DNA from 3 places in the Lelliottia jeotgali genome. Region 2 is predicted to be linked to each of the others. Evidence: predicted binding sites of a transcription regulator. Region 2 holds the regulator's gene; each other region holds the start of a gene.
What was found. Region 2 encodes PurR, which represses purine synthesis genes. Its sites were predicted from a motif close to CANGCAAACGTTTGCNTG; they were not measured.

Region 1 (4,986 bases), on a different contig from region 2:
CTGCACGATAACGCCTTTTGGCTTCTCGATACGCACGATTTCCAGCACGTCTTCCAGCGTTACCGGCTCGAAGTAGAGGCGGTCAGAGGTGTCGTAGTCGGTGGATACGGTTTCCGGGTTACAGTTGACCATGATGGTCTCGTAACCGTCTTCGCGCAGCGCCAGCGAAGCGTGTACGCAGCAGTAGTCAAACTCGATGCCCTGGCCGATACGGTTCGGGCCGCCGCCGAGGACCATGATTTTATCGCGGTCGTTGGACGGATTCGCTTCACACTCGTCTTCGTACGTGGAGTACATGTAGGCGGTGTCGGTGGCAAATTCTGCGGCGCAGGTGTCCACACGTTTGTAGACCGGGTGCAGGTTGTACTGGTCGCGCAGCTTGCGGATTTCAGATTCGCGCACGCCCGCCAGTTTAGCCAGACGCGCGTCGGCGAAGCCTTTACGCTTCAGCATACGCAGGAAGTCAGCGTCGAGACCGGTGATGCCCATCTCTGCCACTTTCTCTTCCAGGCGCACCAACTCTTCGATTTGCACCAGGAACCAGCGGTCGATGTTGGTCAGGTTGAAGACGCCGTCGACAGACAGGCCCGCGCGGAAGGCATCGGCGATATACCAGATACGCTCAGCACCCGCGTCTTTCAGTTCACGGCGGATTTTGGTCAGCGCTTCCGGGTCATCCAGGCTCACTTTCGGGTCGAAGCCCATCGCGCCGACTTCGAGGCCGCGCAGCGCTTTCTGCAGGGATTCCTGCTGAGTGCGACCAATAGCCATCACTTCGCCGACAGATTTCATCTGAGTGGTCAGACGGTCGTTCGCGCCCGCGAATTTCTCGAAGTTGAAGCGAGGAATTTTGGTGACGACGTAGTCGATGGACGGTTCGAACGAGGCCGGTGTGCGACCGCCGGTGATGTCGTTCATCAGCTCGTCGAGGGTGTAACCCACCGCCAGTTTCGCTGCCACTTTCGCAATCGGGAAGCCGGTGGCTTTGGAGGCCAGCGCCGAGGAGCGGGATACACGCGGGTTCATTTCGATAACAATCAGGCGACCGTTTTTCGGGTTCACGGAGAACTGCACGTTGGACCCGCCGGTTTCGACGCCGATTTCACGCAGTACCGCCATCGAGGCGTTACGCATGATTTGATACTCTTTGTCGGTCAGGGTCTGAGCCGGTGCCACGGTGATGGAGTCGCCGGTGTGGATACCCATCGCATCGAAGTTTTCGATAGAGCAGACGATGATGCAGTTGTCGTTTTTATCACGCACCACTTCCATCTCGTACTCTTTCCAGCCAATCAGCGACTCGTCAATCAGCAGCTCTTTGGTGGGGGAAAGATCCAGACCGCGTTCGCAAATCTCTTCAAACTCTTCGCGGTTGTAGGCGATACCGCCACCGGTGCCGCCCATAGTGAACGAAGGACGGATGATGCACGGATAACCCACGTCAGCGGCAACCGCCAGCGCTTCTTCCATAGTGTGCGCGATGCCGGAGCGCGCGGTATCGAGGCCGATTTTCTTCATCGCCACGTCGAAACGGCGGCGGTCTTCGGCTTTATCAATCGCGTCGGCGGTGGCACCAATCATGGTCACGCCGAACTCAGCCAGCACGCCCTGGCGTTCCAGTTCCAGCGCACAGTTCAGCGCGGTCTGGCCGCCCATGGTTGGCAGCACGGCGTCCGGACGCTCTTTTTCGATGATTTTGCGGACCACTTCCCAGTGAATCGGCTCGATGTAGGTCGCATCAGCCATTTCCGGGTCGGTCATGATGGTGGCCGGGTTAGAGTTCACCAGAATGACGCGGTAACCCTCTTCGCGCAGGGCTTTACACGCCTGTGCGCCGGAGTAGTCGAATTCGCAGGCCTGGCCGATAACGATCGGGCCAGCGCCAAGGATCAGGATGCTTTTTATATCTGTACGTTTTGGCATTTTGTTCTCGGCTCCTGATTATTTAGCGGTCTGACGGTATTGCTCGATAAGTTCGATGAAGTGATCGAACAGCGGCGCAGCATCGTGCGGGCCTGGGCTGGCTTCCGGGTGGCCCTGGAAGCTGAACGCCGGTTTGTCGGTGCGATGGATACCCTGCAGGGTGTGGTCGAACAGCGACTTGTGGGTGACACGCAGGTTGGCAGGCATTGACGCCTCGTCCACCGCAAAACCGTGGTTCTGCGCGGTAATCATCACCGTGTTGTTGTCGATATCTTTCACCGGGTGGTTACCACCGTGGTGACCGAACTTCATCTTGACGGTTTTCGCACCGCTCGCCAGCGCCAGCAGCTGATGGCCGAGGCAGATGCCAAATACCGGAATATCGGTTTCGAGGAAGGTTTTAATCGCTTCAATCGCGTAATCGCACGGCGCCGGGTCACCAGGGCCGTTGGAGAGGAAGATCCCGTCCGGGTTCATCTTCAGCACTTCGTCCGCAGGCGTTTTCGCCGGAACCACCGTCAGGCGGCAGCCACGGTCCACCAGCATGCGCAGGATGTTGCGCTTCGCGCCGTAGTCGTAGGCGACCACGTGGAACGGCAGCTCTTCTTCTTTCTTCGCTTCTGGCAGTTCACCCGCCAGCGTCCAGCTCCCCTGCGTCCAGCTGTAAGCTTCCGCGGTGGTCACTTCTTTCGCCAGATCCATCCCGTTCAGGCCAGGGAAGGCTTTCGCTTTTTCCTGCGCCAGTGCCGCATCCAGGTTATCGCCCGCGATGATGCAGCCGTTCTGTGCGCCCTTCTCGCGCAGCAGACGGGTCAGCTTACGGGTATCGATATCGGCAATCGCCACGATGTTGTGACGTTTCAGGTAGGAAGAGAGGTCTTCAGTGTTGCGGTAGTTGCTGGCAATCAGCGGCAGGTCGCGAATAATCAGACCTTGCGCGTGGACCTGGGAGGATTCGGCATCGGCTTCGTTGGTGCCGACATTACCAATATGAGGATAAGTAAGGGTGACGATTTGGCGGGAATAGGAAGGATCAGTGAGGATTTCTTGATAACCGGTCATTGAAGTATTGAAAACGACTTCCCCAACCGCCGAACCTGTTGCCCCTATGGCCCGACCGATAAACTGGGTTCCGTCTTCCAGAACCAATAGCGCTGACTTAATCAAAACACCCTCCAGAGAATATTCACTCACTTTATCTGCATATTAATTCACAACGGCGCTATGAATCAATGCAAATTTGCTGCCAGTGGATTTTCGGCAAACGGCGGCATTCTGGGGATTTGGTGGGGTAAAGTCAACTCAAAACGGCTTTTTTGTGTATTATTTTGCAAGGCTTTGGCGTTTGGCGGCGTTTAAGCCATAAAAAGATCAACAAAATCACGTTAGAAAACGTTTGTATGCTGAGTTTAGTGGGATCTGTACGTTTAAGTCAGTAAAAACCAGACCAAATGGTCAAAATTTACAGTTCAATAACACAAAAATGGAAGAAAACTGTGATTTTTAATGATGATTGCTTAAAAAGCATCTTAAATAGCCAAAATAAAAGGGCAATAAAATATTACCCTGTGCAATCAATCAATTAAGACTGCAATAACCACATCACGATGGGTAATAACACTTATAAATCGTTAAGATTAAGCACATCTCGCATATCAAAAAGACCATTATCCAGATTTTTAAGCCACAATGCGGAGCGCACTGCACCGTTAGCAAAGGTCATGCGGCTCGATGCTTTATGGGTAATCTCCACGCGCTCACCGATATCGGCAAAGATAGCCGTGTGTTCGCCGACGATATCGCCCGCACGCACTGTTGCAAACCCAATAGTGCCCGGAACACGCTCGCCGGTATGCCCTTCGCGAGAGTAGACCGCGCAGTCCTTTAAATCCTTATCAAGTGCATAAGCAATCGCTTCGCCCATCGCCAGCGCTGTACCGGACGGGGCATCCACTTTATGACGGTGGTGCGCTTCGATAATCTCGATGTCCGTGTAGTCACCCATCACTTTGGCCGCTTTCTCCAGCAGCTTGAGCATCACGTTCACGCCGACGCTGAAGTTAGCCGCAAAGACAATGGCGATGTCCTGGGACGCCTCTTTGATGGCCTGTTTGCCCGCGTCGTCAAAACCGGTGGTGCCGATGACCATGCCCTTACCGTGCTGACGGCAAAAGGCCAGATGGTGCAGCGTCCCTTCCGGGCGGGTGAAATCGATGAATACATCAAAATCGTCTTTCACCGCATCCAGGCTGCTTTGCACAGTGACGCCCGTCTTACCCACACCTGCCAGTTCGCCCGCATCGGTTCCCAGTAATGAGGAGCCGTCGCGCTCCAGCGCCGCGCCAAGCGCAACGCCGTCTAACTGCAGCGCTGCCTGAATTAACTGACGGCCCATACGGCCACCCGCGCCCGCTATCGCGACACGCACCTGTGCATCATGCATAGTTATTCTCTTACGTTAAAAGTATGTAAATCGTTTTCAGATTAACCAGCCTGTGAAGAACCCGCTATCTTAAAACGCCGATAATTAGAATTTTATGATAAACAGGGAGCAGTATCAGTAAAAGACATGAGGATCAGCGAAAACCGCATGATTCACGCACCACCAGCGCAGGCGGTAAAATGATCCTTTTCGCTGGCTCATCGTTCCCCTGAATCCGGCTGAATAACAGCTCCCCCGCTTTACGACCAATCTCTTTGGCCGCGACCGATACCGTGGTCAGGGCGGGCTGCACCAACGCCGCTTCGGTGATGTCATCGAAGCCGACCAGCGCAAAATCCCGCCCCGGTTCGCGGCCCAGTTTGCGTAAACTCTGCATAACGCCGAGCGCCACAATATCCTGATAGCAAATGGCCGCCGTGATCTGCGGGTTCTCTTTCAGCAGCGTTTCCGCCACGCGCGCGCCGTCGCTCTGGCTGGCCTGGGAGGTGATGATCCAGTCGGGATTCGGCGCGACGCCGTACTCCAGCAGTTGGCTGGTAAAGCCGCCGATACGCTGCGCCCGCGAGCCGGAATTCTGGCTGCCGCCAATAAACGCAATCTGCCGATGCCCCAGCCGCAGC
Region 2 (4,986 bases):
AATTCATTGACGATCCGAAACCAGTCATTGTCCCGGACATTGACTTCTTCTATACACGATGAACTCATAGCTTCTCCATCACCTGCTGTGATCAGAACCTTCAAACAGCGTAGCCGTTTTTTATGGTTTGTGAGAAATCCCACGGTTTTTCCGTGAGGCTAATATCCGACGTAGAACAGAGGAAGGGAGATAACCCTTACCGAAAGGCCTTCCATGGTAAAACGGGAGCACTCCGGCTCCCGTTAACACATAATATTTATCGTATTTGTGTGAAGCAAATTTAGTATAGGCCGCAAAAATCGGTGATTCAACAGAAAGTTATTAGCAGCCTAATCACTGAAATGTCACATAATTGCTGGCGCGATTATGCCCGAGAGGATTCTGTCTGCGAAGTGACGTCAGACGAGTCCTGTGCCGAAGACTGCATGCGATAACCCAGCGCGGCGAGCAGTACGGTGGCGAGCATCACGCTGGTCGTTGTCATCAGCGGCGTGGCGATAAGCGCTGAAACAATCAAACTTGCCAGGAAACACAGCCCCAGTTGCAGGGTATTTTGCAGCGCAGCGGCGCGACCTGTCGCATGAGGGAACGGACGCAGCGCCTGAGCTACCACGATAGGGTAGATTGCACCGTTCGCCACCGCCATCACGCAGAAGGGGATCAGAATTTCAGTCAGCCCAACGTGCGGGATAAAGCCAACGGCCCAGGTCGCAATGACGCTGATTGCGAAGAGTACCAACAGCCACGGCAGCATCTGCTGTCCCTGCCATTTTTGCAGCGCCGCGCGGCAGCCGTAACCGCCGACCAGGAACGCGATGGTCTGCGGAACATAGCTCAGGCCGATCACCGCCGGACTGTAGCCCATGTCATGCAGAATAAACGGCGAACCGGTCAGCCACGCGAAGAAGCTGGCGGAACAAGCGGCGTAAACCAGTACGTTGCCACGATAGGCGCGTGAGCGCAGCAGTGACAGGAAGGTCACGCGGTCATCGTTGTTCTCAGCGGGTTTTGCTGGTGCAGGTTTGAGCGTAAACGCCGGTAACATCAGCACCAGTGTGATGATGAACAGCGTGGCGAAAATCGCCTGCCAGTCAAAGTGCACCAGGATCCAACTGCCGAGCAGGGGCGCCAGCGCCGGTGAAAGACCGACCAGCGGCATAATGGTGGCAAAAATGCGGTTCACGCGTGAGGCGGGATAGTAGTCGGTGACCAGCGCCTGCCAGGTTACGGCGGCCGCACACACCCCGAATGCCTGCACAAAACGTAGCACCAGCAGCCAGGTGGCATCGCGCACCCACAGCATCCCCAGACAGGCGACGGCAAAGATCGCCAGACCTAAAAGTAAAATGGGCTTGCGGCCATAGCGGTCGGAAAGCGGTCCCCACAGCAGCTGCGCTAAGGCAAAACCGGCGAGGAACAGGCTCAGGCTGGCGCTGATCGCGGCGGCAGGCGTCTGTAAATCTTCCTGCATCGCGGCGAACGCAGGCAGATACATATCGGTGGCCAAAAAGCCCAGCACGCTTAAACCGCCGAGCCAGATCAGAAATCCTTTGTTGGGTTGCATTGTTTTTATGTCCTAAAGAGGCAGGTATTCATTGGCGCAAAGTGTAGGGAGTGCAAAGTTCCTTGTGAAACGCTAATATTTGGTGGTTGCATTCAAAAAATTTGCAGGCAAAAAATGTGGTCTGAATATTCGTTAGAAGTGGTGGATGCGGTCGCGCGTAACGGCAGCTTTAGCGGCGCGGCCCAGGAACTGCACCGCGTTCCGTCTGCGGTGAGTTACACTGTGCGCCAGCTTGAAGAGTGGCTGGCGGTTCCGCTGTTTGAACGCCGCCATCGCGATGTCGTGTTGACGCCTGCGGGCGTGTGGTTTTTGAAGGAAGGGCGATCTGTTATCAAAAAAATGATGATCACCCGCGAACAATGTCAGCAGATTGCCAACGGCTGGCGCGGTCATCTCGCCATTGCGGTGGATAACATCGTCAAACCCGAACGCACGCGCCAGATGGTGGTCGATTTCTATCGCCACTTTTCAGACGTTGAGCTGCGCGTGTCGCAGGAGGTGTTCAACGGCGTGTGGGATGCGCTGTCGGACGGCAGGGTAGAGATGGCCATCGGCGCAACGCAGGCGATCCCGGTGGGTGGACGCTATGCGTTTCGGGATATGGGGGCGTTGAGCTGGACCTGCGTCGTCGCCCGCGATCATCCTCTCGCCGCGATAGAAGGGCCGCTGAGCGATGACACGTTGCGCAACTGGCCGTCGCTGGTGCTGGAAGATACGTCGCGATCGCTGCCGAAACGCATCACCTGGCTGCTGGATAACCAACGGCGCGTGGTGGCCCCTGACTGGGAAACCTCGGCGACCTGCCTGTCGGCTGGCTTGTGCGTCGGGATGGTGCCGGTGCATTTCGCACGTCCGCGTATAGATCGCGGCGAATGGGTGGCGTTAACCCTGGAAAACCCGTTCCCGGATGCAGCGTGTTGCCTGACCTGGCAGCAAAACGATATGTCACCGGCGCTGGAATGGCTGCTGGCCTATCTGGGAGATAGCGAAACGCTGAACAGAGAGTGGTTGAAGGAGCCGGAATAACCGGCCCCTCAGAGGCGATTAACGACGATAGTCGCGGAACGGACCGTCAGCGACGGAGCGGCGTTCAATCAGGCGCGGGTGGACTTCAATCGACTGTGACTCTTCACGTTTGCTGACGATGCGGTCCATCAGCATGTTAAAGGCGGTTTCACCCAGCGAGTCTTTCGGCTGGTGAATCGTCGTCAGCGCCGGAGTGAAGTAACGGGCGTTGCGCACGTTATCGTATCCGATTACCGAAATATCCTGCGGCACGCGTAAACCAAGCTCATCTGCTGCGCAAAGTGCGCCCATCGCCATAATATCGCCACCGATAAAGACCGCGGTTGGGCGATGTGACTGGGAGACAATCTGCTGCATCGCGCGATAGCCGGATTCCGGTTCGAAGTCGCCCTGCACGATCCAGTTTTCTGGCACCGTGATCAGCGCTTCTTCCATCGCTTTCATAAAGCCAGCCAGACGACCAGCACCAGTATTACGCTCCAGTGGGCCTGGGATCACGCCGATTTCGCGGTGACCGCGTTCAATCAGGTAACGGCCCGCCATATAGCCACCTTCAAAGGCGTTGTCGTTCACTGAATCGGTGAAATCGGCGCGGGTATCGCCCCAGTCCATGACCACCATAGGGATGTGACGATACTCTTCGAGCATCGACAGCACGGATTCCGGATATTCAGAACACATTACCAGCAGGCCATCGACGCGCTTTTGCGCCATCATCGACAGGTAAGCACGCTGTTTTTCCTGGCTGTTCCAGGCGTTACCCAGGATCAGGGTGTAGCCCTTCTGGAAACAGTTTTTCTCAACCGCTTCGATGATTTCCGCAAAATAGGCGGCTTCGCTGCTGGTCGCCAGCAGTCCGATCGATTTAGTGTGATTCACTTTCAGGCTGCGCGCTACGGCACTTGGGGAGTAGTGCAGTTCTTTGATAGCTGCCCACACGGCGTTGCGCGTCTCTTCCGCAACAAAACGTGTTTTGTTAATTACATGTGATACGGTTGTAGTGGAAACGTTTGCGCGTTTCGCCACATCTTTAATTGTTGCCATTACATGTCACTCCAGACCATATCTTAAACTCCTGAAATACTTAAAGGTAAACGTTTGCCTTCTCTCACCCTTATCTCGCAATGTGAATTGCGATACGCCGGGAAAACGACTCAAAACGTCAGGAGGGGGTCAGTGGCCGGTACGCTTATAAATTTAGCGTGGAATTTTGTCTTATCTTGATGAAAAGGGGAAGCGCAAAAACGGTTATCAGTCTAAATCCAGGAAGATTTTTGGGGTAAACTGTGTAAAAATGAGCAAGCTCACTTTTCGTGGGGTGATTAAAAGGAGAAAAATTGATGAGTGCCGATCTTAAGTTTTCGCTGACCACTACCGTTATTGTGCTGGCTTTGATTGTTGCAGCAGGTCTTACCGCAGCCCTGCACTGATTTAAACGGGGGAGAGTTCTCTCCCTCGTCTCTTCTCCCGATTGTTACTCATCCCGCAAAAATCTTTTGCTAATTTGTTAACTTCTCATTTTTTGTGATTGATGTCATGCTTTTGACATCTTAGTCCCGTGTCGCGCGATGACACGGTTTGCGGAGTTAACAATGAAAATCAACTTTCCCTTGCTGGCCCTGGCGATTGGCGCTTTTGGCATCGGCACTACCGAGTTTTCCCCGATGGGACTCCTGCCGGTGATCGCCAAAGGCGTGGACGTCTCTATTCCGGCAGCGGGTATGCTCATCAGCGCTTATGCGATAGGGGTGATGGTCGGTGCGCCGCTCATGACCTTGCTGCTCTCACATCGCGCCCGCCGCAATGCGCTGATCTTCCTGATGGCGATTTTTACCCTCGGCAACGTGCTGTCGGCGATTGCGCCGGATTACACTACGCTACTGCTGTCGCGCATTCTGACCAGCCTGAACCACGGCGCGTTCTTTGGTTTAGGGTCGGTGGTAGCCGCGAGCGTAGTGCCAAAACACAAGCAGGCTAGCGCGGTGGCGACCATGTTTATGGGCCTGACCATCGCCAACATTGGCGGCGTTCCGGCGGCGACATGGCTCGGTGAAGTGATTGGCTGGCGCATGTCTTTCCTCGCAACGGCCGGACTTGGCGTGGTGGCGATGGTCGCACTGTTATTCTCTCTGCCGAAAGGCGAGGCAGGCGAGCGCCCGGATGTGCGCAAAGAGCTGTCGGTGCTGGTGCGTCCACAGGTGCTGTCTGCTCTGTTAACGACGGTGCTCGGTGCAGGCGCGATGTTCACGCTCTACACCTATATCTCTCCGGTGCTGCATGACATTACCCATGCGACACCGCTGTTCGTTACGGGGATGCTGGTCCTGATTGGTGTCGGTTTCTCGCTGGGTAACTATCTTGGTGGCAAGCTGGCGGATCGTTCTGTGACCGGCACG
Region 3 (4,986 bases), 1.1 Mb from region 2:
ATGTCGATACCGTAGACGTTAGGGAAACGAATTTCCGGTGCGGCGGAGGCCAGATAGACTTTTTTCGCCCCGGCTTCACGCGCCATCTCGATAATCTGCTCAGACGTGGTACCCCGCACGATGGAGTCATCCACCAGCAGCACGTTCTTATCGCGGAACTCAGCGCGGTTAGCGTTGAGCTTGCGGCGAACGGACTTACGACGCAGATGCTGGCCCGGCATGATAAAGGTGCGGCCCACGTAGCGGTTCTTCACGAAGCCCTGACGGTACGGTTTACCCAGGATTCGCGCCATTTCCAGGGCGATATCGCAGGAGGTTTCTGGAATCGGGATCACGACGTCGATATCCAGATCGTCCCACTCGCGGGCAATCTTTTCACCGAGCTTGGTACCCATGTTCACGCGCGCGCTGTATACGGAAATTTTGTCGATGAAAGAGTCCGGGCGTGCGAAGTAAACATATTCGAACAGGCACGGATTGCTGACCGGGTTTTCCGCGCACTGGCGGGTAAACAGCTGGCCTTTTTCGGTAATATAGACGGCTTCGCCCGGCGCGACATCGCGCAGGAACTCAAAGCCCAGGGTATCCAGCGCCACGCTTTCGGAGGCGACCATGTACTCGGTACGGCCATCGCCCAGATCGCGTTTACCCAGCACCAGCGGACGGATGCCGTTAGGGTCGCGGAACGCCACCATACCGTGGCCGATAATCATCGCCACGCAGGCATACGCGCCACGGATCAGGCGGTTAGTCGCGGCAATGGCGGCAAAAATGTTGTCTGCTTCCAGCGGATAATGGCGGAAGTTATCCAGCTCGCTGGCAAAGATATTGAGCAGAATTTCAGAATCAGAGGTGGTGTTAATGTGGCGACGTTTCTCTTCAAACAGCTTTTGACGCAGCTCATGCGCGTTGGTCAGGTTGCCATTGTGGGCAAGCGTGATGCCATATGGAGAGTTGACGTAGAAAGGCTGTGCTTCAGAGGCGCTGGAACTGCCAGCGGTAGGATAACGAACGTGGCCAATACCCATATTGCCTTGCAGGCGCTGCATATGGCGGGCTTCAAATACATCGTTGACCAGGCCATTCGCTTTGCGTAAACGGAAACAGTTATTGGCATCAATTGTGATGATGCCTGCTGCATCCTGCCCACGGTGCTGAAGCACCGACAACGCGTCATAAATAGACTGGTTTACCGGCATGAAACCGGCGATACCGACAATACCGCACATTCGTCTTTTCCTCGTTAAGCCACATCTCAAAGCGATTTACACTTTGGGCAAGAAACTCGACGAGCTTTGCAGATAGTCAAAGAACCATCTGATGATGAAGCTGAACTGTGGAATCAGCTGTGACTTGCTCCAGTCTTCGCTTTTTGAAAACCCGGTAAAGGTATCAAGGAAGAACAATATCGCTGCCACGATCAGCACGCCTCGCAGCGCACCAAAACAGATCCCTAACACTCTGTCCGTTCCTGACAGACCGGTTTTCTCGACCAGCTGGCCTATCACATAGTTAACGATAGCGCCGACGAGAAGTGTCGCGATAAACAGCACCGCGATGGCGATTCCATTCCGGACCAGTTCATCTTCAAAGCCCGTGAACCAGACAGACAGGTAAGTGTAGTAATGACTGGCGACAAAGAAAGCACAACCCCATGTCACCAGCGATAACGCTTCACGAACAAAGCCACGGATCAGGCTAACCAGACAGGAAAAACCTATCACCGCAATGATGGCGTAATCAATCCAGACCATATGTGTCCCACGATTAAACGCCCTGTCATCCAGTTCGGGGCGAATTCTAACAGAAAAAGAAAACGTTTGCGTAGGGATTTCCTTCCCGCGCGTAAATAAAAAAGGCGCTGAAAAAATGCTCAACGCCGTCAGCCTTGTTGCCTTATCTGGCAATCTGGCGCACGCGAATTCCCCTCCCCCTAACCCTCTCCCCAAAGGGGCGAGAGGATGGTTTTCTCCCTCTCCCTGAGGGAGAGGGCCGGGGTGAGGGACTCATTAGTTCGCGCTATAATTCATCACCACGCCGCTCAGGCCAGAGATTTGCTTCATGTCGCCAAGCGAACTTTTCAGCTTATCTTTTGAGGCATCTGGGCCGACCAGAATACGGGTAATTTTACCCTGCACCGGGGTCGAAGGTGAAGTGTAAGCGCGATATCCCGCGGCGCGTAACTTACCGACCACTTCATTGACTTTATCGGCATTTTTGAGCGCACCGAGCTGGACGACATAAGCTTTGCCGGTTGGCGCTGCTTTGTCTTCCTGGACCGGTTTTTCCGGCGGTGCCTCTGTCGCGGCGGCAATTTGCTCGCTGGCTTTATCACGCTGCGGCTTCGGCTGCGGCTGAGGTTTTTCGGCCGGTTTTGTAACAGGCTTTGGCTGCACCACAGGTTCCGGGACAGGATCCAGTTCGCTATTGTTGTTCGCCGTTAAGCGCGAAGGATCGAGCGACGGGGCAGCTGCATCACCCGCACGTACCTCTTCCGCTGCGCCTTCCGGAGGCTGAGCGGGCAACGCCTGCGTGGCCGCAGGCAGCATGTCGGGCTCATCGCGATCGCCAGGTTTTGGCACCAGCGGGATCGCCGCAAACTCATCCTGATAATGTTTTTTCTGCCCATCGAGCAGTCCTGGAAGGATAATCACTCCCAGCGCAACCAGTACAATGGTTCCTGTTAAACGGTTCTGAAACTTACTTGCCACCGGTTCTCCCCGCCTCCATCACTTCCATGACATGCGCCACGGTGTGAAATGATCCACACACCAGCACGGTATCTTCAGGTTTAGCATCCGCCATCGCGGCGTGCCATGCCAGCGCCACGTTTTCATAAGCGTCGCCCTGCGCGAGATGTTCCATCAACTGTTCGGCAGATGCGCCCCGTGGGCCTTCCAGTGGAGCACAATACCAGCAATCGACGACACTCTCCATGCAGGCCAGCGTGCCCGCAATATCTTTATCATGAAGCATACCGATAACCGCCAGCACTCGCCCGGTTTTTGGCAGGGATTTGAGTCGTTCTGCGAGGTAGGCCGCGGCATGGGGATTGTGCGCTACGTCCAGGATCAGACGAGGCGACTCGCTGATAATCTGAAAACGGCCCGGCAAAAGTGCATTCTGGATACCGTCACGTATCGCCTGCTCGCTCACCGCCAGCCCACTGGCGCGAATGGCCGCCAGTGCGGTTGCGGCGTTAGGCTGCGGAACCTGCGGCAGAGGCAGATTGTCCAGCACGCCCTGCGCGTCACTAAAGCGCCAGCCGTCAGCCGTCATCTCATACTGCCAGTCAACGCCGCGACGCATCAGATGCGCGCCCTTCTCCTGCGCTACATCGGCGATGGTGTGCGGCATATCCGGCTCACCCACCACGGCAGGCTTGTTCGCGCGGAACACGCCTGCTTTTTCACGGCCAATGCTTTCGCGATCCGGCCCCAGCCAGTCCGTATGATCGAGTGCAATACTGGTCACCACAGCGACGTCGGCATCGACCATGTTAGTGGCGTCCAGGCGTCCGCCCAGACCCACTTCGAGGATCACCACGTCCAGTTGCGCCTGCTTAAACAACCACAGAGCGGAAAGCGTCCCGTACTCAAAATAGGAAAGAGAAATCTCACCGCGCGCCGCTTCAATTTCGGCAAAAGAGGCCGTATGCGCCGATTCTGGCAGCTCGGTATTCTGCACGCGTACACGCTCGGTGTAGCGCACCAGATGCGGAGAGCTGTAAACGCCCACCTTGTAACCGCCGGCCATCAGCATCGATTCCAGCGTGCGGCAGGTGGTGCCTTTCCCGTTGGTTCCCGCCACCGTAAAGACGAACGGTGCAGGTTTGAGCACATCCAGACGCGCACCAACCTGGCTGACGCGTTCCAGTCCCATATCGATGGTTTTACTGTGCAGATTTTCCAGATAAGAAAGCCACGTGACCAGAGGTGACGTGGCTTGGGGGGCAATGTTTTTTTCCATGATACGCACTTTCATCTGAATCGAATAAGTGAAAAGGGCAGCGCCGTCTGGCCCTGCCCTTTTTGAGTTATCAGGCTTCGGGTTCCTGATCCGGCACAACCACGCCTTCACGCGGCTCGTCCGGGTTCGGCGACGGCAGATTCATCAGCTTCGCCAGGACGCTTGCCAGTTTCAGGCGCATTTCCGGGCGGCGAACGATCATATCGATAGCGCCTTTTTCAATAAGGAATTCACTGCGCTGGAAGCCCGGCGGCAGTTTCTCACGGACTGTCTGTTCGATAACGCGTGGACCAGCAAAGCCGATCAGCGCTTTCGGTTCAGCGATGTTCAGATCGCCCAGCATCGCGAAGCTCGCAGAGACACCACCCATTGTTGGGTCGGTCAGTACGGAGATATACGGCAGACCGCGTTCCTGCATTTTGCCCAGTGCCGCAGAGGTTTTCGCCATCTGCATCAGGGACATCAGCGCTTCCTGCATACGTGCACCACCGGAGGCGGAGAAGCAGATCAGCGGGCAGTTGTCTTCCAGAGCCTGCTCAACGGCACGGATGAAACGCGCACCAACCACAGAACCCATTGAGCCACCCATAAAGGAGAACTCAAAGGCCACAGCGACAACCGGCATCTCGTGCAGAGTACCTTTCATCACGACAAGCGCGTCTTTCTCGCCGGTCTCTTTCTGAGCAGAAGCCAGTCTGTCTTTGTATTTCTTGGAGTCACGGAACTTCAGCACATCTTTAGGCTCAAGTTCACTACCCAGTTCTACCAGCGAACCTTCGTCCAGCACGCTGTGCAGGCGATTACGCGCCGACATACGCATGTGGTGGTCACACTTCGGGCACACCTCAAGATTGCGTTCCAGCTCAGCGCGGTACAGGACCTGGCCGCAGCTGTCACACTTGGTCCACACCCCTTCAGGAATACTCGCCTTACGGGTTGGGGCTATGTTGCTTTTAATTCGTTCAATCCAGCTCATTGATAACCTTTCTGCCTGAACCTGGTCGTATGCCAGTTTTG

Region 1: carA (glutamine-hydrolyzing carbamoyl-phosphate synthase small subunit) is a predicted target of PurR. The motif match lies at 3,309-3,326, and genes of this name have one in related genera.
Region 3: cvpA (colicin V production protein) is a predicted target of PurR. The motif match lies at 1,810-1,827, and genes of this name have one in related genera.

Annotation. Positions count from the first base shown of each region.
Region 1 covers NZ_JAENMQ010000002.1:175,173-180,158, forward strand. Annotated here, with positions in the region: gene carB (carbamoyl-phosphate synthase large subunit) at 1-1,923, opposite strand, end outside; gene carA (glutamine-hydrolyzing carbamoyl-phosphate synthase small subunit) at 1,942-3,090, opposite strand; gene dapB (4-hydroxy-tetrahydrodipicolinate reductase) at 3,545-4,366, opposite strand; gene JBO43_RS07240 (LacI family DNA-binding transcriptional regulator) at 4,500-4,986, opposite strand, start outside.
Region 2 covers NZ_JAENMQ010000001.1:27,150-32,135, forward strand. Annotated here, with positions in the region: gene cfa (cyclopropane fatty acyl phospholipid synthase) at 1-68, opposite strand, end outside; gene punC (purine nucleoside transporter PunC) at 365-1,564, opposite strand; gene punR (DNA-binding transcriptional activator PunR) at 1,679-2,590, shown strand; gene purR (HTH-type transcriptional repressor PurR) at 2,609-3,634, opposite strand; gene cydH (cytochrome bd-I oxidase subunit CydH) at 3,931-4,020, shown strand; gene JBO43_RS00165 (MFS transporter) at 4,183-4,986, shown strand, end outside.
Region 3 covers NZ_JAENMQ010000001.1:1,146,055-1,151,040, forward strand. Annotated here, with positions in the region: gene purF (amidophosphoribosyltransferase) at 1-1,229, opposite strand, end outside; gene cvpA (colicin V production protein) at 1,266-1,754, opposite strand; gene dedD (cell division protein DedD) at 2,010-2,711, opposite strand; gene folC (bifunctional tetrahydrofolate synthase/dihydrofolate synthase) at 2,701-3,969, opposite strand; gene accD (acetyl-CoA carboxylase, carboxyltransferase subunit beta) at 4,040-4,945, opposite strand.